Linked DNA regions of Halococcoides cellulosivorans. The protein of the gene in region 2 binds, or shares a complex with, the protein of the main gene of each other region. Links are inferred from orthologs where the notes say so. Each region holds a gene or a part of one and is shown on either strand. Other genes may lie near its edges.

Evidence for each region. Proteins that work in one complex are often made in the same cells at the same time.
Region 1: the proteins of tuf (region 2) and HARCEL1_RS10645 are in contact, whole or in part, in a crystal structure (PDB 7CSL), measured with the Pyrococcus horikoshii proteins. The link is inferred for Halococcoides cellulosivorans from one-to-one orthologs. Residues at the interface, in WP_010885563.1 of Pyrococcus horikoshii: Val16, Lys20, Ser21, Lys62, Arg65, Glu66, Arg67, Gly68, Val73, Ala74, His75, Ile88, Asp89, Ala90, Pro91, Gly92, His93, Asp95, Phe96, Lys98, Asn99, Gly103, Ala104, Asp227, Val228, Tyr229, Ile231, Val234, Val237, Val239; in WP_010884146.1 of Pyrococcus horikoshii: Phe4, Leu6, Val7, Val9, Arg11, Met13, Pro14, Thr15, Asp16, Pro17, Leu38, Ala39, Lys40, Glu44, Pro45, Ile46, Ala47, Phe48, Gly49, Leu50, Tyr56, Leu58, Arg60, Asp61, Glu62, Glu63, Tyr65, Ser66, Phe67, Asp68.

The regions. Positions count from the first base shown.
Region 1 is NZ_CP028858.1:2,140,360-2,144,619, reverse strand. What follows is about bases 902-3,721. They hold HARCEL1_RS10645 (elongation factor 1-beta), read right to left. Parts: upstream 2,535-3,721; coding sequence 2,268-2,534; downstream 902-2,267. Other genes in these bases: amrB (AmmeMemoRadiSam system protein B), read left to right, coding at 2,863-3,681; HARCEL1_RS10640 (HVO_2753 family zinc finger protein), read right to left, coding at 2,536-2,715; HARCEL1_RS10650 (HEWD family protein), read right to left, coding at 1,919-2,101; HARCEL1_RS10655 (glycosyltransferase family 4 protein), read right to left, coding at 902-1,625. Also shown: HARCEL1_RS10660 (oligosaccharyl transferase, archaeosortase A system-associated), read left to right, coding at 1-576; more of HARCEL1_RS10655, read right to left, coding at 573-901; HARCEL1_RS10630 (metal-dependent transcriptional regulator), read left to right, coding at 3,741-4,187. UniProt on the Methanocaldococcus jannaschii protein: Promotes the exchange of GDP for GTP in EF-1-alpha/GDP, thus allowing the regeneration of EF-1-alpha/GTP that could then be used to form the ternary complex EF-1-alpha/GTP/AAtRNA.
Region 2 is NZ_CP028858.1:771,848-776,224, reverse strand. What follows is about bases 433-3,369. They hold tuf (translation elongation factor EF-1 subunit alpha), read left to right. Parts: upstream 433-1,235; coding sequence 1,236-2,504; downstream 2,505-3,369. Other genes in these bases: HARCEL1_RS03735 (truncated hemoglobin), read left to right, coding at 2,944-3,315; rpsJ (30S ribosomal protein S10), read left to right, coding at 2,501-2,812; HARCEL1_RS03750 (DUF5796 family protein), read right to left, coding at 580-993; HARCEL1_RS13855 (DUF7128 family protein), read left to right, coding at 433-561. Outside these bases: HARCEL1_RS03755 (AAA family ATPase), read right to left, coding at 1-285; more of HARCEL1_RS13855, read left to right, coding at 427-432; HARCEL1_RS03720 (hypothetical protein), read right to left, coding at 4,162-4,377. UniProt on the Methanocaldococcus jannaschii protein: GTP hydrolase that promotes the GTP-dependent binding of aminoacyl-tRNA to the A-site of ribosomes during protein biosynthesis.

The sequences.
Region 1 (4,260 bases), 1.4 Mb from region 2 along the record:
TCGGCGGGTCAGATCGGCGCGAGCCAGCCCGGGATCTACCAGCTGTATCAAGGGGGGGTCGACATCGGACTGAATCAGTTCACGTTCCGCACGCTCTTCGAGCGGAACCCCGCCTGGACGAAGATCTTCGAGCGCGTCCCCGGCGCGACGATCCAGGGCGAGGGCCCCGCGAACAGTGCGGTGTACGCCACCGTCGAGATGGACGTGCCCCGCGAGAACGCCTCGTCGTTCCGATACACACAGCGTGCCGAGACCGACGCGCAGGGCGACTTCGAGATGACCGTTCCGTACGCCTCGACGGGCACCGACGAGTGGGGCCCCGACGACGGCGCGACGAACGTCTCGGTCCGCGCGACCGGGCCCTACGAGATCAGCACCACCCGGCCTGGATTCGGCGGCCAACCCGGGACGACGGTGTACAACGCGACCGCCGACGTCTCGAACGCGAAGGTGATCGGACGCGACGACGATCCGGTCACGGTCACGTTGGAGCCCCACGACATCCCGGTCGAGACGCCCGAGAACGCCACCGACCCGTCCGGGAACGCGACTGGCGTCGAGAACGCGACCGCCTAAACGCGGTCGAGGAGGTCTCGATAGGTCGAGACCAGTAGGTCGCCAACCCGGTCGAGACTGTGCTCGACGGCGGTCTCGCGGGCGTTTTTTGCGAGTCGCTCGCGTAAGGCCGGATCGTCAGCGAGTCGGTCGATCGCTGCACGGAACTCCTCGCCCGACTCACACAGGACGATGTCCTCGCCGTCCGTGAAGTACTCTCTGAACACGGGGATGTCACGCGCGACGACCGGGTTGCCCGTCGCCATCGCCTCCAGGACGGCGATACCCTGATTTTCGGCCTTCGACGGAAAGAAATAGATGTCGCCCGCCGCGAACGCGCTGCGGCGGTCCTCGACCCACCCCGTGAAGGTGACGTTCTCGGGTGGCGATCGGACGTGGCGTTTGACCGTCGAGGAGGCGAGCGGATCGGTTCGGTAGGGGCCGAACCAGGCGTAGGTGTAGTCGGTCGCTTGGGCGAGTTCACAGAACGTCGAGAGGCCCTTGCGCTCGTAGACGTGCCCGACGGTGAACACGACCGTCCCCGAGAGGTCGTAGGTCTCGCGGGTGGGCTCGCGGAGTGTCGCGTGGCCCGCGAGGTCCGCGATGTCCACGCCGTTGGTCATCGGCCGGATCTCGGTGGTGACCGGATACTGCTCCAGCAGCGATCGGGTGTACTCGCTGGGGCAGAGCACCAGGTCGGCCCGCGAGTAAAACCACCGGAGATATCGGCCCAGCGGGACCGACAACGCGTTCGATCCCCGAAAGCTGTCCCGGAAGTCCTCGCGGGTGACGTGGGCGTGGACCACGAGTGGCCGGCCCGTCCGGAGCGCGTGGGTCGCGACGGCGACCGATCCGGGGCCGACGGTGTTCACGTGGGCGAGATCGTAGTCGACGGTCGGTGACTGGCCGGACAACGCCGATTGAGTGGCGCTGGTCGGGCCGCCCTGCGTGAGTGTGTCGACGACCGTTACCCCCGCATCCTGGAGCGCACTGCGCTGCTGGCGGACCGCGGTCCGGATCCCGCTCGGACCGAGGTGGTCCTCGAGTTCCAGATAGTTCAGCACGCGCATGCCGGGATATCGGCCGATTCGGAAGAAAACAGTACCGATCGGCGGGTCAGAACTCCGTGACGCCGATCCAGTCGTCTCGTCCGTCCGACGGGCAAAACTCCGTGTGGTCGTCTGCACAGGGTTCGTCCAATCGCCAGCCACACTCACACACCGTTCCCCTCCCGTTCCGGCTGAACCGATCGCGGCAGAGTTTACACATCCGTGCCATCTGGTGGGGGTACAGAACAGGACACAATAAACTGTATGGATGATCGACCGACACGTCATCGATCACAGCCGCTCGACGCGGGCGGTCAGGATTCGACGACTGGGCTGTACGCCCCGTTGATGTCCCACTCGTGGAGACACTGGGGGTTCCCGACGCGTTTCTCGCCGTCGGACGTTCGGATGACCCAGGTCTGGCGGTCGGCGTTCCAGACGTCCTCGCGACCACAGCGTTCGCACGTACGCTCGGTGGGCGGGTCGATTGTGACCATAGACGAGCGTAGTCGACGGCCGTTGAAAAGCGTCGCGCACCGGGCGACGGAAAACGCGTCGCGCACCGGGCGACGGAAAACGCGTCGCGCACCGGGCGACGGAAAACGCGTCGCGCACCGGGCGACGGAAAACGCGTCGCGCACCGGGCGTTGCGGTGGGATCGCTCTACAGGCGACCGACCTGCTCGACCGAGACGCTTTCGACGGTCTCGACGGTCTCGAAGGCTTCCTCGACGGCCTCGGTTCCGCCCTCGCCGTCGGGGACGACCACGGTCGGGAGCAGTGCGGTCAGGCCGAACGCGACCTCGTCGCGCTCGAACCCTCGAATCTTCGCGCCCTCGGGGAGTGCGCCCTCCAGGTCTTCCTGGAGTGCGTCCAGGTCGTCGTCGGGACTGCCGGGCATCACCTTGATGACGGCGGCGACGTCGCCCATCTCAGGGCCCCCTAAACCCACAGTCCGGGCACTCGTAGAGCGTACTCTGTTTCCGGCAGGTCGCACACCGGTGGATGCGCGTCCCGCAGTCCGGGCAGTCGAAAGCCGCGGCGTTCGTTCCCGCGACGTTGACGCCACAGGAGACGCACTTCTGGGTGCGTTTTTGCTGGCGTTCACTCATGCCCGGTGGTATCCCGCCGTCGGGTTTAACGGTTGCCTTCCGCTCGGAGCGCGGGGCGTGGGCCCCCGGGTCGGATCGACCGGCAGGTTGAATCGGGTGGCGGTCGACGCTGTCGGTCATGCACGCGAGACACGCGCGGTGGTGGCTGTGACCACGCGCTCGCCGGCGGTCGCCGGCCAGTTCTACCCCGCCGATCCCGACGCCCTGTGCGAGCGCATCACGTGGGCGTACGCCCACGCGATCGGCCCGGGGGCAGAGCCCGAGGCTGCGACGGGGCCACCCACACTCGACGGTGTCGTCGCGCCGCACGCTGGCTACCCGTATTCGGGGCCGATCGCCGCCCACGCGTTCGCGGCGCTCGCCCGTTCGGGTCGGCCCGAGACGGTCGTGATCCCGTGTCCGAACCACACCGGTCTGGGCGATCCGGTCGCCATCGCGGGCGCCGACGCCTGGGAGACGCCGCTGGGGACCGTCCCGATCGAGGAGAGCGTCCGGAATCGACTGGCCGCCGTCGAGGGCGTCACGATCGACGCGACCGCGCATCGTCGCGAGCACGCCGCCGAAGTCCAGGTCCCCTTTCTGCAGGCGCTGTACGACGATCCGCCGGCGATCGTCCCCATCGCGATGGGCGATCAGTCGCTGGCGGTCTGTCGACGCCTGGGCGAAGTGATCGCGGAGACCGACGCGTGCGTCGTCGCCTCGACGGATTTCACCCACTACGAACCCCACGACGACGCCATGGCCGCCGACCGCCTGGCGATCGAGCGGATCGAGGCCGGCGATCCCGAGGGCTTGCTCCGGACCGTCGACAGCGAGGGCCTCTCGATGTGCGGGCCCGGCCCGGTCGCGGTCGCGCTGATCGCCAGCGGAACCACCGCCGAGACGCTCGCACACAGGTCCTCGGGCGAGACGATGGGCGAGATGCGCGAGGTCGTCGGCTACGCGGCGCTCCGGATCGGGGAGTGAGTGATCCTCGCCGTCCGCCCCGTCGCAACGCACAAAGCGGTGGCCCCGGTAGACCGGATATGATTCACGGCTCCGAGAACGACGTCAGCGAGAGCGCCCAGATGTACCTCAAGGAGATCTACCTGCTCTCGCGTGACGGCGAGGCGGCCCGGACCGGCGAACTCGCGGAGCGACTGGGCGTCTCGCCGCCGAGCGTGACCGAGATGTTCGGGCGCCTCGAAGAGGACGGCCTCCTGGAGTACGAGAAACGCCGTGGCGCGCATCTCACCGACGACGGCACAGACCGCGCACGTCGCCTGCTGCGCAAACACTGCCTGATCGAGCGGTTTCTCGTCGACGCGCTCGACGTCGAGGCGGGCTTTCACGACGAGGCGTGCGAACTCGAACACGTGTTGAGCGACGACACCGCCGAGCGCCTCGAACGGTTCGTCGACATGCCCGCCGACTGTCCGGACTGTTACGACCCCGAGGCCCAGCACTGTTCGCGCCTCTCGGTCGCGGACTGACCGGGCCGATCGAAATCCTTTTCGGGTGGTTCGCGCTATTGCGTGACGCGGGGTCGTGGCCAAGTCCGGGATG
Region 2 (4,377 bases):
GCCGACGACGACCCGATCGGCCGCCGAGAGGTCGATCGGCCGGACGGCGGCAGAATCACCGACCGCGACGCCCGCCGCCGCGCGGGTCTCGGCGTCGATGCGGACGGTCCGCTCGGAGCCAGTGCCCGGCCAGACTTTCGCGACGGCACGATCCTCGCCGTCGATCACGACCGGATCGCCACTCAGAACGCCCAACTCGTGGCGCACTAGTTCGGGCAGGCGCGCGATCGCCCGGCCCGCGTCGGACTTGCGCGCGCTCTCGACGGTGACCTCGATCCCCGTCATCGGTGCCGCACGCGCCCCCACTCGACTGCGATCGACTCGTCGTTCATAGGCATCGATCGACCGGCGTCGCCTTGGTCGCTTCGGAGTCGATGTCAGATCCCAGTAAAAAACGGTTTGTGGGTGCCCCACGCACGATCGACCATGGTCGAACGCGTCGAACGCGACGACGGCGTCTGGTATCGGTGTGAGGCCTGCGGACTGCTCTTCGACGACGACGGCGACGCCCGCCAGCACGAAGACAGCTGTGACGCCGAAGAGCCCTCGTACATCCAGTAGCGGACGGCGAGGGCGGCCCTACGCGGCGAGGAGTTCGTAGGACTGCTCGGTGCGGTCGTCTTCCACGAAGACGAACACCCGACCCGCGACGGCGTCGGGATCGGCACCGATGTCGAGCTGTGAGCCCTCGCGTCGGGCAGTCACGCCCGGCAGGATCGTCTGGGGGGTCTCCTCGGGAAGATACCGGCCGACGCCGCTCTCTTCGAGGACCGCGTGGTGGGTCCGCCGATCGGTGAGGTAAACGAGTGCGCCGGTCTCGCCGTCCGCGTCGGTCGCGAGCACGTGGACTCGCCGGTGGGCCGAGACCGTCACGCTCTCCTCGCGGGCCTGGGGGACGCCACGATACCGGACGGTCCGTCCGTCGTCGTAGGTGACCTCGACGCCGGAGTCGTCGATGGTGATCGGCAACGTCGCCGGATCGACTGCGCTCATACCGGGCGGTGGCGGGCGAGCGGCGTAAACGGACTGATCGGCCGACACTGCGAGCCGTCGGTTTCGTCTAGATCGGTCCACTCCCCCACGAGCACCCGTGGGCTGACCGGTCGGTCGAATGAACGGAAAACGCGCGGCGAATCGGGCGACGACGACCGTCCGCGGCGGGGCAGCGTATCGTAACCGTTTTAATTGCATTCACCGATAGTTTCCGTCACAGCGCCTCTGCGCGTGAGATACAAATGAGCGACAAACCACACCAGAACCTCGCGATCATCGGTCACGTCGACCACGGGAAGAGTACACTCGTCGGGCGTCTGCTCTACGAGACCGGCTCCGTCCCGGAACACGTCATCGAACAGCACAAAGAAGAAGCCGAAGAGAAGGGCAAAGGCGGGTTCGAGTTCGCCTACGTCATGGACAACCTCGCCGAGGAGCGAGAGCGTGGTGTCACCATCGACATCGCCCACCAGGAGTTCGACACCGAGGAGTACTACTTCACCATCGTCGACTGCCCTGGCCACCGTGACTTCGTGAAGAACATGATCACGGGCGCGAGCCAGGCCGACAACGCCGTGCTCGTCGTCGCCGCGGACGACGGCGTCCAGCCGCAGACCCAGGAGCACGTCTTCCTGGCCCGGACGCTGGGCATCGGTGAACTCATCGTCGCCGTCAACAAGATGGACCTCGTCGATTACGACGAGTCGAACTACAAGCAGACCGTCGAGGAAGTCAAGGAACTGCTCAAGCAGGTCCAGTTCGACCCCGACAACGCGAAGTTCATCCCCGCGTCGGCGTTCGAGGGTGACAACGTCGCTGAGGACAGCGAGAACACTCCCTGGTACGACGGCCCGACGATCCTCGATGCACTCAACGACCTGCCCGAGCCCCAGCCGCCGACGGACGCGCCGCTGCGGCTTCCCATCCAGGACGTCTACACCATCTCCGGCATCGGGACCGTCCCGGTCGGCCGTATCGAGACCGGCCAGATGTTCCCGGGCGACAACGTTTCGTTCCAGCCGTCTGACGTCGGCGGCGAGGTCAAGACCGTCGAGATGCACCACGAAGAGGTCGACAGCGCGGGCCCCGGCGACAACGTCGGGTTCAACGTCCGTGGCGTCGGCAAAGACGACATCCGCCGTGGTGACGTCTGTGGGCCCGCCGAGGACCCGCCGACGGTCGCTGAGACCTTCCAGGCGCAGATCGTCGTCATGCAGCACCCGAGCGTGATCACCGCGGGCTACACGCCGGTCTTCCACGCCCACACCGCACAGGTCGCCTGTACGGTCGAATCGCTCGACCAGAAGATCGACTCCTCGACCGGTGAGGTCGCCGAGGAGAACCCCGACTTCATTCAGTCGGGCGACGCCGCGGTCGTCACCGTCCGCCCGCAGAAACCGCTCAGCATCGAGCCCTCGGGCGATATCCCCGAACTCGGCAGCTTCGCGATCCGAGACATGGGTCAGACCATCGCCGCCGGGAAGGTCCTGAGCGTCGAAGAGCGCGAATAATGCAGCAAGCACGCGTCCGTCTGGCCGGGACGAGCCCCGAGGATCTCGACGACATCTGTGCGGACGTCGGTGAGATCGCCGGTAAGACCGGTGTGGAGCTGTCGGGTCCGGTGCCGCTGCCGACCACGACGCTGGAAGTGCCGTCCCGGAAGTCTCCCGACGGTGAAGGGACCGCGACGTGGGAGCACTGGGAGATGCGCGTCCACAAGCGGCTGATCGACATCGATGCCGACGAGCGCGCCCTTCGCCAGTTGATGCGGATTCAGGTGCCCAACGACGTCTCGATCGAGATCGTCCTCGAAGACTGAGTCTGGCGCAGGCACCGTCGCGGGGGTGGTGGGGATGGCCCCGATTCGTCACACAGTGCTGCTGACGCGCAGTTTTCCGAGATGATCACCGGGACCACCAGGTCTTTGCGCGCCCGCCCGCTGCCGAGTGTATGACCGAGAAGACGTTGTACGATCGCCTCGGCGGGGAGGCAGGGATCCGGACCGTCGTCGACGACTTTTACGACCGTCTCGTGGCCGATGAAAAGCTGGGGCCGTTTTTCGATGGGGCCGATCTCGACCGCCTTCGCGAGACTCAGACGGCATTTCTCTGTGAGGCGGCCGGTGGGCCCCAGCGCTACGACGGCCCGCCCGTCCGCGAGGCGCACCTCGACGTGCCCTTCGAGCCCGCTCACATCGAGCGGGCCATCACGATCCTCTCCGCGACGCTGGCCGACGCTGGCGTTCCCGAGGAGGATGCCGACCGCGTGGTCGGCGCCGTCGGAGCCACCCAGGCCGAGTTGCTGGCGACCGACGATGAGTGACGTCCGCATACGCACGACCAAACGGAACCCTCAAGTGCGAACCTGAATGAATATCGCGTGCGGGCTCGTAGATCAGTGGCAGATCGCTTCCTTCGCAAGGAAGAGGCCCCGGGTTCAAATCCCGGCGAGTCCACTCCCCTTCGTTCGCTGCGCTCACTTCGGTCAGTGGACTCGCCGACCCTCGCAAAATCAAAGATTTTGCTCAGTCCCGGCGTCCTCGTGAGCGTAGCGAGCGAGGGCTTGGAAGATGAGCGAAGCGAATCTTCCAGCGAGTCCATCGGAGCGACCGAGTTCTACGAGGGTGCGAGAATGGATGAGCCGAGCGTGAGCGCAGCGAACGCGTGGATTTGAACCCTGGAAGTCGCACGCCCGGGAGCGAAACGAACGGAGTGAGCGAGCACCCCGGACCGTCTTCCTCTGGTTCAAATCCCGAACGGCGGCGGAGCCGCCGTTCGACCTTCGCGAAGCCGTCGGCTTCGCTCAGTCCCGGCGAGTCCACTTCCTTGGCTCACTGTGTTCGCCCAGTCGTTCCCTCACCGACCGTCGCAAAATCGAAGATTTTGCTCAGTTCTGAGGGACGCATTCGCGTCCCTCAACCTTCGCGGCGACACTGTCGCCGCTCAGTCCCGGCGTCCTCGTGAGCAAAGCCAACGAGGTGGTTCGAGAGACGCCGAACGGCGTCTCTCGTCATGCCGAAAATCTCCGATTTTCGAGCAGCGCGGAAGATGAGCGTGGCGAATCTTCCAAGAAGTCCATTTCTGAACGAGGACCGCACTGCGAAGCGGCGCGTCCGACGTGAGGAAATGGCCGCGCCGAGCGTGAGTATCGCGACCGCGTGGATGCAGATCACGCCCAGTTGTCGGAATCTGTGACGAGGCCGGCGATCTCCACGGCCAGGTCGCGGGCCGCGGCGTCGGTGTCGGCGTGGATCTCGCCAGCGATCTGGCCCATTTCACCACCCAGACCGACACTCTCGGAGATCGGATCCAGCCCACCCGCCGGCGCGCGCCGCTCTCGGAGTCGCGCTCTCAGCGTCCGGAGCGCGTCCTCGGTGAGCGATCG